Regions from separate parts of the Microbacterium sp. NFH-22A-Y genome, predicted to be linked through region 2. Evidence: predicted binding sites of a transcription regulator. Region 2 holds the regulator's gene; each other region holds the start of a gene.
The links. The regulator LexA, encoded in region 2, represses DNA repair genes until DNA is damaged. The targets are predictions, from matches to a motif close to TCGAACANNTGTTCGA.

Region 1 (3,272 bases), on a different contig from region 2:
CCGTTGGTGCCGAAGTCGTCGTAGTCGCGCGTGAGCCCCCGCGGCAGCCAGATGGCCTTCGTCGTGCCCAGCGTGCGGGCGAACTCCGCTTCGACGCGGGCCCGGTCGGCGTAGGGGTTGCGGCGCGGGTCGAGCTGCACCGTCTCGGTCAGCAGCACCGTGCCTTCGCCGTCGACGTGGAAGCCGCCGCCCTCGGTGACCAGCGTGGAGGACACGAGCTCGGCGCCGACCTCGGCCGCGATGAGGCGGGCGTGCTCCGCCGAGCGCTCCCACCGCGCCCAGTCGTGGGCTCCCCACCCGTTGAAGATCCAGTCGACGGCCCCCAGGACGCCGGGACGTTCGTCGTCGACGACGAACGTCGGGCCGTGGTCGCGCATCCAGAACTCGTCGACGGGCGCCTCCAGGATCGAGACGTCGCCGGGCAGCATCCGCCGGGCGCGCGCGAGCTCGGAGGGGTCGACGACCATCGTCACCGGCTCGAAGCGGGCGATCGCCGCGGCGACCTCCGTCCAGGCGGCGTAGCCCTCGTCGCGGTCGGCATCGCGCTCGCCGAGGGTCGGCCCCTCGACGGGGAAGGCCATCCACGTGCGCGCGTGCGGCGCGGTCTCGCTCGGCATCCGCCAGCTCATCGGCATCCTCGACTCTCGTCCGGTCCTGGAGTAGCTTATTGATCACATGATCAACTCATCGGAGGGTAGCGAGCGGATGCCGCAGACGTCAACCACCGCACGCGCGCGATTGAGCGCCGAGCAGCGGCGTGAGCAGATCGCCGGCGCCGCGCACGACCTGGCGCTCGCCGACGGTCTGGACGCGGTGACGCTGCGCGCCGTCGCGACGCGCGTGGGGGTGGCGTCGGGACTCGTCGCCCACTACATCCCGAGCATGGACGACCTCGTCGCCGACACCTTCTTCGACATCGTGGCCGGCGAGCTCGACGAGGTGCGCGCGCTCCTTCCCGACGCGCCCGCGCCGGTGCGGATCGGTGCGCTGCTGCGGACCACGCTGGATCCCGCCCGGCGCGACGTCACCCTCGTCTGGGTGCAGGCGTGGGCGCTGGGGACGCGCAACGCGCCGCTCGCCGAGAGGGTGCGGGCGGCGATGGACGCCTGGCGCGGCGCGCTCGCCGACGAGATCGTGCGGGGGATGGATGCCGGGGTGATCCCTGCCGCCGATCCGGAGCCCCTCGCCTGGCACCTGCTGGCGATGATCGACGGTCTCAGCGCCCACGCGCTGGTCGGCTGGGGGCCGGGGATCGAGCCGGTCGCGCCCGTGCTGCGCGCGGCCGCGGGCCTGCTCGGGGTGGAGGCGGAGGCGCTCGACGGGGCCTGACGGTGGCCTCGGGCGGTCGCGGGATTCCGCGATCTCCCTCTTGCTCTCTCTTGCGATCTTCGAAGTTTTGTTCTATAGTGGGGTGAAGAAACCCCGCGCGTGCCCACCTTCTGTTGCGGGTCCTGTCCTCCGGTTGATGCCGGGTCAGGGGTGATGATGCACGCGCTGACGAGTACCCGTGAGGGTGATACGACCTGGCCCGGGTTGGATGCGCTGGTGGCCGGTGTGGTGGATGCGCGGCGTCGTGCGGCTCAGGCGCAAGCTGCCGAGGCGAGGTTGCTGGCCGATGCCGTGGGACTGGTCGCGGAACGTGCGGCGTTGCTGCGTCAGGAGGCGCAGCAGCAGGGGCGGTCGGTGCGGTCGTCTGATGCGGATCTGCCGTTGCGGGAGGTCGCGTTGGAGCTGGCGATGGCGTTGCGGGTGTCGGATCGGGGTGTGCAACGCCGGATGTCGGAGGCGTACCTGCTGACGACCCTGTTCCCGCGGACGTTTGAGGTGTGGGCGGGCGGGGAGATCGATGCCGGTCACGCGTGGGCGATCAGCCGCACCGGCACGCTTCTCACCTCTGAAGCAGACCGGGCACGGTACGAAACCCTCGCTCTGGAGGCGGCCCGGTCGGAGTCGCCTGCGCGGATGAGCGCGGCGGCGAAGGCGATCGCGGCAACAATCGACCCGACTGCGTTCACCGAAGCCGCGCAGCGCGCGTATGAGGAACGCTCGGTGCGGTTGTTCCCGTTGGAGGACGGTATGGCTCGGTTGATCGCGGATCTTCCCGCGCCGCTCGCCCACGCGATCCACGACACCCTGACCGCCCGGGGTCGGGCGATCCTCGACCAGCCCGGCGAGGACGTCCCGCACCAGGACGAGGGTGCTTCATCGGATGCCGGCGCGGACACGGACGACGGACCGCACGGCGAGAGGGTCATCACCGGCTCCCGCCCCTGCGCTCATGCAGACACCCGCACGTTGGCGCAGGTGCGTGCGGACATCCTCACCGACCTGCTCCTGACCGCCACTGCCTCCACCCGAGCCACCGGTGCCGGAGTGGAAGCGGTGACGGCGCAGATCCAGGTGACGGTCCCCGCCCTGACCCTCGCCGGCGACCCCGACGGAGGCCCGGCGATCTTGACCGGGTACGGGCCCATCGACCCGGGACTTGCCCGCCGGTTGGCGGGGCTCGCACCCGGCTGGGATCGCGTGTTCACCGACCCGACCACCGGCATCCCCGTCGCCGTCGACCGCTACCGACACTCCGCGGAAATCCGCCGCTACCTCGCTGCGAGGGATGAACGCTGCCGCACCCCCGGCTGCACCCGCCCCGCCCACCGGTGCGACCGCGACCACACCACCGCCGCCGCAGACGGCGGCCCCACGGCACCCGACAACCTCGCCCACTTGTGCCGCCGCCACCACACCGTGAAGCACCACACCGCCTGGCAGGTCCGACACCTCGGCCACGGAACCCTCGAATGGACCTCACCCACCGGACGCCACTACGAGGACCACCCACCCAGCCTCGTGAGATTCGTCCCCGAACCCACGCCGGCCGAGCCGCCACCCTTCTGACGCCGAGCGGGGTCCGGCCGTGTGCGTGTGCGTCAGTCCAGGCTCGCCATGACGTGCTTGATGCGGGTGTAGTCCTCGAAGCCGTAGACGGAGAGGTCCTTGCCGTACCCGGAGTGCTTGAAGCCGCCGTGCGGCATGTCGGAGACGAAGGGGATGTGCGCGTTGATCCACACGCAGCCGAAGTCGAGGTCGCGCGAGAACCGCAGCGCTCGGGCGTGCTCGCGGGTCCAGACCGACGCCGCGAGGGCGTACGGCACCCCGTTCGCCAGCGCGAGCGCGTCCTCCTCCGACGCGAACGGCTGCACCGTGAGCACCGGGCCGAAGATCTCCTGCTGCACCACCTCGTCGTCCTGGCGCACACCCGTGACGATCGTCGC
Region 2 (3,272 bases):
GCCTGGGTGAGCGCGCTGAGGTGGTACGGGAGGCGCACCAGGCGCAGGGCGTCGATCACGGCGGGGTCGGCGGCGAGATAGCCGACACGGGCACCCGCGAACGCGAAGGCCTTGCTCATGGTGCGCGACACCACCAGACGCGGACGATCGGGCAGGAGCGTGAGCGCCGAGCGCGAATCGCGCGGCGCGAACTCCTGGTACGCCTCGTCGACGATCACGATGCCGGGCGCCGCGTCGTACACCGCCTCGATGACGTCGAGGCCGAGCGGGGTGCCGGTCGGGTTGTTCGGCGCGCAGAGGAAGACGATGTCCGGCTGGGCGCGCTCGATCTGGGCGGCGGCGTCCTCCGGGGCGAGGGTGTAGTCGACGCCCCGGGTGCCGTGCGCGTAGGTCGCCCCCGTCGCCCGCGTCAGCAGCGGGTACATCGAGTAGGTGGGAGCGAAGCCGAAGGCGGTGCGTCCCGGACCTCCGAAGGCCTGCAGCAGGTGCTGGAGGACCTCGTTCGACCCGTTGGCGGCCCAGATCTGAGCCGCCGACAGGCCGTGACCCAGATACTCCGCGAATCCCTCGCGCAGAGCCGTGAACTCCCGGTCGGGGTACCGGTTCACCTCGCGCAGCGCGCGCGCGACGCTGTCGAGGATGTCGTCGGCGACGTCCTCCGGCACCGGGTGGGTGTTCTCGTTGACGTTCAGCGCCACCGGCAGCGGCGCCTGGGGCGCCCCGTAGGGTGTCAGCCCGCGCAGATCGTCGCGGAGGGGAAGGTCATCGAGTCGGACGCTCACCCTGAACATCGTAGACGGCGCACTGCACGGCGCGGCGCCCCGAGAGGGCTCCCGGCGCCGGGAGCATCAGCGCCCGGCGCTGTACTCCGCCGGGATCGCGACGCTCTGGCCGATGTCGAGGCTTCCCGACGGCAGCGCGTTCAGCCGCATGATCGCGTCGACCACGTCGCGCGGATCGGCATCGGGCGCGACGGCGTGCGCGATCGACCAGAGCGTGTCACCGGGCTGCACCGTGACGTGGGCGAAGGAGACCCCGGAGCCGTTCTCGTTCGAGGCGAGCGCGCCACCACCGGACAGGATCGCGATGCTGAGGGCGATCACCGCGGGCACGGAGGCGAGCAGCGCGAGGACCCGCCGACCCCGTGCCGTGAGACGCAGTCGCGTCGGGGCGTTCGTCGTGCGGGCGTTCGTCGCGCGGACAGTCGTCATCGGGGTCGCCGCGACGAGACGGCCGCGGGGCGAGGCGCCGAGGATGTCGATCGTGGTCATGGGTTCCTCCTCAGGACGGGTGTCTCCGGGTGTCGAGAGATTCGCATCCGATCCTCGGCCGGGAGGGCCGGATGCGAATCTCTCTTCCGAATGTATCTTCGATGGTGTTCGGGTGTCAAGCACATGGTTCTCGCAGATGAATCGAAGGCGACACGCGGGCGCGTGCCGGTCGAGGCTGCGAAAACCGGATACGGTTTCGACAAGACGACCCCATCACCTACCTCCGACATTCGAAGGCCACGCCTTCGGGGGGACGCGATCGAAGGAGCGCGCGACATGGCCGAGAAGCCTCAGACACGCAGGCGGAAGAGCCTCAGCGACAAGCAGCTGAAGATCCTCGAGGTGATCCAGACCTCCATCGCCCGCCACGGCTACCCGCCGAGCATGCGCGAGATCGGCGATGCCGTCGGACTGAAGTCGCTGTCGAGCGTGACCCATCAGCTCAACCAGCTGGAGCTCAGCGGCTACCTGCGCCGCGACGCGGGCAAGACCCGCGCGATGGAGGTGCTCATCGACCTGCCCGGCGCGGCCGCGGAGAACCCCGCCGACCTCGCGCCCGCCCTCGGCGATGCCGCCCTCGTGCCGCTCGTGGGCCGCATCGCCGCCGGCGTGCCGATCACCGCCGATCAGCAGGTCGAGGAGATCTTCCCGCTGCCGCGACAGCTCGTGGGCAAGGGCGACCTGTTCATGCTCAAGGTCAGCGGCGAGTCGATGATCGACGCCGCCATCTGCGACGGCGACTGGGTCGTGGTGCGCTCGCAGCCGACGGCGGACAACGGCGAGATCGTGGCGGCGATGCTCGACGGCGAGGCCACCGTCAAAACCTTCCGCCAGCGCGACGGCCACACGTGGCTGCTCCCCCGCAACTCCGCGTTCGAACCGATCCTCGGCGACGACGCCGTGGTGCTCGGCCGCGTCGTCGCGGTTCTGCGCGCCGTCTGAGGATGGCCACCGCGCGCGGGGTGGCGTCGACGGCGGTGATCGTCGTCGCGGCGGTCCTGCTGCCCCTGTCGATCGTCAGCGGATGGGCGCGGACGCAGCTCGTGGACGAGGACGCGTTCACGGCCACCCTCGCGCCGCTGTCGCAGGCCGTCGAGGTCCAGGACGCCGTGATCGCGGCATCGACGACGGCGATCGATGAGCGGCTCGACACGGCGGCGCTGACCGGCACGGTCATCGACGGCCTGATCGACCTCGGCATGGGCGACCGCGCGGCGCAGGCGCTGCGGCGCCTGGAAGGCCCGGCGGCGACGGCGCTGCAGCAGCTCGTGCACGTCGCCGTGGCCGACGCCGTGCGCTCGGACGCGTTCAGCACCGTCTGGGAGCAGGTCGTCCGCCGCTCCCATCGGGCGCTGACCGTCGCGGCGACCTCCGACGGCGGCGGCGTCGTCGTGCAGACGGCCGACGGCCTCGGCATCCAGATCGGCGCGATCGTCGCGGCCGTCGAAGAGCGCCTCGTCGCGCAGGGCGCTCCGCTGGCTCCGTTCATCCCCGAAGTCGACCACGTCGTGATCATCGGTTCGGGTGACACCCTTTCGGCGATCCGGACGGGCTACGCCTTCGGCGTCGCTCTCGGCGGGTGGATGCCGGTGGTCACGGCCGTGCTGTTCATCGGCGGGGTCGTGCTCGCGCGACGCCGCGCCGCCGCTCTCGCCCGGGCGGGCATCGCCGCGGGGATCGGGTCGGCGATCCTGCTGATCGCCGCGGGGGTCGGCCGCCCGTGGGTGGCGTCCTCCGCGACGCAGGCGGACTTCTCCTCCGCCGCGGCGCTCGCGATCTACGACCGGCTCCTCGCCGGCGCCGTGGGCACGGCCGTGGTGGTGCTCATCGTGGCCCTCGTCCTCGTCGGAGCGGGCTGGCTCGCCGGCGCCTCGCAGCGCGCCGTGGCGCTGCGCCGCCGCGTGGCCCACCGGTGGGCTCACCGCACGGACGAGGCAGCCGCCGACGAGCCCACCGCGTGAGAGACGGCCTCAGTCCTCGTCGCGGTGCGGCTCCCGCTCC
Region 3 (3,272 bases), on a different contig from region 2:
CGCGGGGCCCCGAGCCCAGGAGAGCGAACCGGTCGTCGAGGCCGGAGTCGATCTCCGCGAGGGTGAGCGTGCGGGCCTTCGCCGCCGCCAGCTCGAGCGCGAGCGGGAGCCCGTCGAGCCGATGGACGATGCGCGCGGTGGTCTCCGCCTCGGCGGCGTCGGGCGGCGTGCCGCGCGCGGCACGCACGCGCCGCTCGAAGAGCTCGACGGCGTCGGTGTCGGGCAGCGGTCCCAGCGCGACGAACGCCTCGCCGGGCACGCCCAGGGGCTCGCGGCTCGTGGCGAGGATCCGCGCCGCGGGCAGGGCGGCCAGCAGATCTCGCGCGACGGCCGCCGCGGCCGCGCTGACGTGCTCGCAGTTGTCGAGCACCACGAGCACGTCACGGCCGCGCAGGGCCTCGACGACGCGGTCGCGGTCGCTCTCCTCGCGACGCGGCGGGGTCTCGCCGAGCCGGATGCCGCGGCCGGCGGACGCCGCGATGGCCGCCCAGATCTCGGCCGCCGCGGCCGGGGCGAGCTCGACGAAGAGCGTGTCGGGCGTTCGGCGCGCCGTCTCCAGGGCGAGCGTGGTCTTGCCGGCGCCGCCGGGACCGATGACGGTGACGAGTCGCTCCGCGCGCAGCTGCGCCGCGATGGTCGTCAGCTCGTCGCCGCGGCCGATGAGCGGCGTCAGCGCCGCCGGCACGGCGGGCGCACGGGAGGCGGCGGGGGCGTCGGCGTCCGGTGCGGCGGCGGGTGTCGCGGCGTCCGCGGCGACGAGGCGCTCCGCGTGGGCGCGGTCTTCGAGGAGGTCGCGCAGGGCCCAGTCGAACCCGTCCGGCACCCACGGATCGCCCACCCAGAGGGCGATCGCTCGGCGTGCGAGCGCGGCCGCCGCGGCGGGGTCGCCCGCGGCCCGGGCCTCCGACACGAGATCCTGGAAGCGTGTGAGATCGATCTCGTCTCGGCCGATCGTGAGGCGGTAGCCGCCCGACACCGACGCGATCGTCGCGGCCCCGAGGGCGCGGCGCAGCCTCGAGACGAGGGACTGCAGCGCGGCGCGCGGGTCGTCGGGCGCATCCAACGACCAGAGGTCGTCGGCCAGCGCCCGCACCGACACGACGGTGCCCGCGTCGACGGCGAGACGGAAGAGAAGTCCCTCCTGCCCGCGTCCGCGCGCCGGCAGGGGGCCGGCATCCCACGCCGGACCGCCGAAGTAGGTGAGCCGCACGGCTCCACTCTAGGTCCGCACTCCCGCGTTCCTGCGTGCGGGATTCGAAGATTTGTTCTATACTGGGATGAAGAAGCCCCGCGCGTGCCCCCTTCGTGATGCGGGTCGTGTTCTCCGGCGTGTGCCGGTGGGGGAGTCATGCGCGCTGTGGTGGAGGCGCCGGGATCGCCGGGATCGGTGTGGCGGGCGTTGGCCGTGCTGGTGTCCGGCGTCGTCGATGCGCGCCGTCGTGCGGCCCGGGCGCAGGCGGCGGAGGCGCGGTTGTGCGCGGCGGCGGTCGATGTGGTCGCGGATCGGGTGGCGCTGCTGCGTCAGGAGGCGCTGCAGCAGGGACGGTCGGTGCGGTCGGGTGAGGCTGATCTGCCCTTGCGGGAAGTCGCGCTGGAGCTCGCGATGGCGCTGCGGGTGTCGGATCGGGGCGTGCAGCGACGGATGTCGGAGGCGTACCTGCTGCGGGAGCAGTTCCCGACCACGCTGGAGATCTGGGGGCAGGGGCGGATCGATGCCGGTCACGCGTGGGCGATCGGTCGCACGGGCGGGCTGCTGCGCACCGAGGCCGACCGTGCCCGATTCGAGGCCCTCGCTCTGGATGTCGCGCAGTCGGAGTCCCCGGCCCGGATGGCGGCGGCTGTGAAGGCGATCGCGGCGACGATCGATCCCGCCGCGTTCACCGAGGCCGCCCGCCGCGCGTACGACTCCCGGTCGGTGCGTCTGTTCCCCCTCGGCGACGGGATGGCGCGGTTGATCGCGGATCTTCCCGCCCCGCTCGCCCAGGCGATCCACGACAGCCTCACGACCCGTGCCCGCGGCATCCTCGACCAGCCGGCTGACGGTGATCCCGACGGCAACGGTGGTCACGACGATGCTGATGGCGGCGATGTAGGCGGCGGCGATGCGGGTGGTGAGTGTCTGCGGACCGGTCCCACCGGCGGGACGGATGCTCGCACGCTCGATCAGGTCCGCGCGGACGTGTTCAGTGACCTGCTCCTCACGAGCACCCCGTCCACGACCGCGACCGGCGCCGGCCTCGATGCCATCACCGCACGAATCCAGGTCACCGTGCCCGCGCTGACCCTCGCCGGCGACCCCGACGGAGGCCCGGCCCTGCTCGCCGGGTACGGGCCCATCGACCCGACGATGGCCCGCCGGCTGGCGGGGCTCGCACCTGGCTGGGATCGGGTGTTCATCGACCCGACCACCGGCATCCCCGTCGCCGTCGACCGGTACCGACCCAGTGCGGAAATCCGCCGTTACCTGGCTGCGAGGGATGAGCGCTGCCGCACCCCCGGCTGCACCCGCCCCGCCCACCGGTGCGACCGCGACCACACCACCGCAGCCGCAGAAGGCGGCCCCACAGCACCTGACAACCTCGCCCACCTTTGCCGCCGCCACCACACCGTGAAGCACCACACCGCCTGGCGGGTCCGACACCTCGGCGGCGGAACCCTCGAATGGACCTCACCCACCGGACGCCACTACGAGGACCACCCACCCGGACGCGTCCGATTCGTCCCGCACACCGACGACCCACCACCGTTCTGAGCACCACGCACGGGTCACGTCGTGCGCGGGCGCCCCGGCGCAGACGGGATGGGAGGATGGGGACGTGTCCGAGCGCGCCGAACCCACCCTCGCCGACCGTGCCCGCGCCACCCGCGTGGTCGTCGTCGGTGGGGGGATCGCCGGCCTGACGGCCGCGTGGGAGTGCGCGCGCATCGGGATGCCGGTCGTCCTCCTCGAAGCCGGCACCCGCGTGGGTGGAGCCATCGAGACCGCGACGCTCGACGGGATCGACATCGACCTGGCCGCCGAGGTGTTCTCGCTCTCCGCCCCCGCCCTCGCCGACCTGATCGACCAGCTCGAGCTGCGCGCCGACGTCGAGCCCGCGGCCGACGAGAGCGTCGCCGTCGCCGTCGCGGCCGGTGACGGTCTGCACGTCGTGCCGCTGCCCGCCAACCGCGCCGGCATCCCCGCCAACGTGTGGGCGCCGGCCGTGCGCCGCCTCGTGGGAAGCGCGGGCGTCTGGCGGGCCTACCTGGACCGCCTGCGGCCTCCGCTGACG

Region 1: a site for LexA is predicted at 1,389-1,404, ahead of L0965_RS01840 (HNH endonuclease signature motif containing protein). Genes of this name have one in related genera too.
Region 3: a site for LexA is predicted at 1,255-1,270, ahead of L0965_RS01470 (HNH endonuclease signature motif containing protein). Genes of this name have one in related genera too.

The regions. Positions count from the first base shown of each region.
Region 1 is NZ_JACBGF010000001.1:398,205-401,476, forward strand. Features, by position in the region: gene L0965_RS01830 (agmatine/peptidylarginine deiminase) at 1-629, opposite strand, end outside; gene L0965_RS01835 (TetR/AcrR family transcriptional regulator) at 706-1,329, shown strand; gene L0965_RS01840 (HNH endonuclease signature motif containing protein) at 1,486-2,895, shown strand; gene L0965_RS01845 (gamma-aminobutyraldehyde dehydrogenase) at 2,928-3,272, opposite strand, start outside.
Region 2 is NZ_JACBGF010000004.1:91,421-94,692, reverse strand. Features, by position in the region: gene L0965_RS15150 (histidinol-phosphate transaminase) at 1-791, opposite strand, end outside; gene L0965_RS15145 (LysM peptidoglycan-binding domain-containing protein) at 849-1,271, opposite strand; gene lexA (transcriptional repressor LexA) at 1,548-2,213, shown strand; gene L0965_RS15135 (hypothetical protein) at 2,216-3,232, shown strand; gene L0965_RS15130 (TIM-barrel domain-containing protein) at 3,242-3,272, opposite strand, start outside.
Region 3 is NZ_JACBGF010000001.1:317,372-320,643, forward strand. Features, by position in the region: gene L0965_RS01465 (AAA family ATPase) at 1-1,210, opposite strand, end outside; gene L0965_RS01470 (HNH endonuclease signature motif containing protein) at 1,349-2,752, shown strand; gene L0965_RS01475 (NAD(P)/FAD-dependent oxidoreductase) at 2,817-3,272, shown strand, end outside.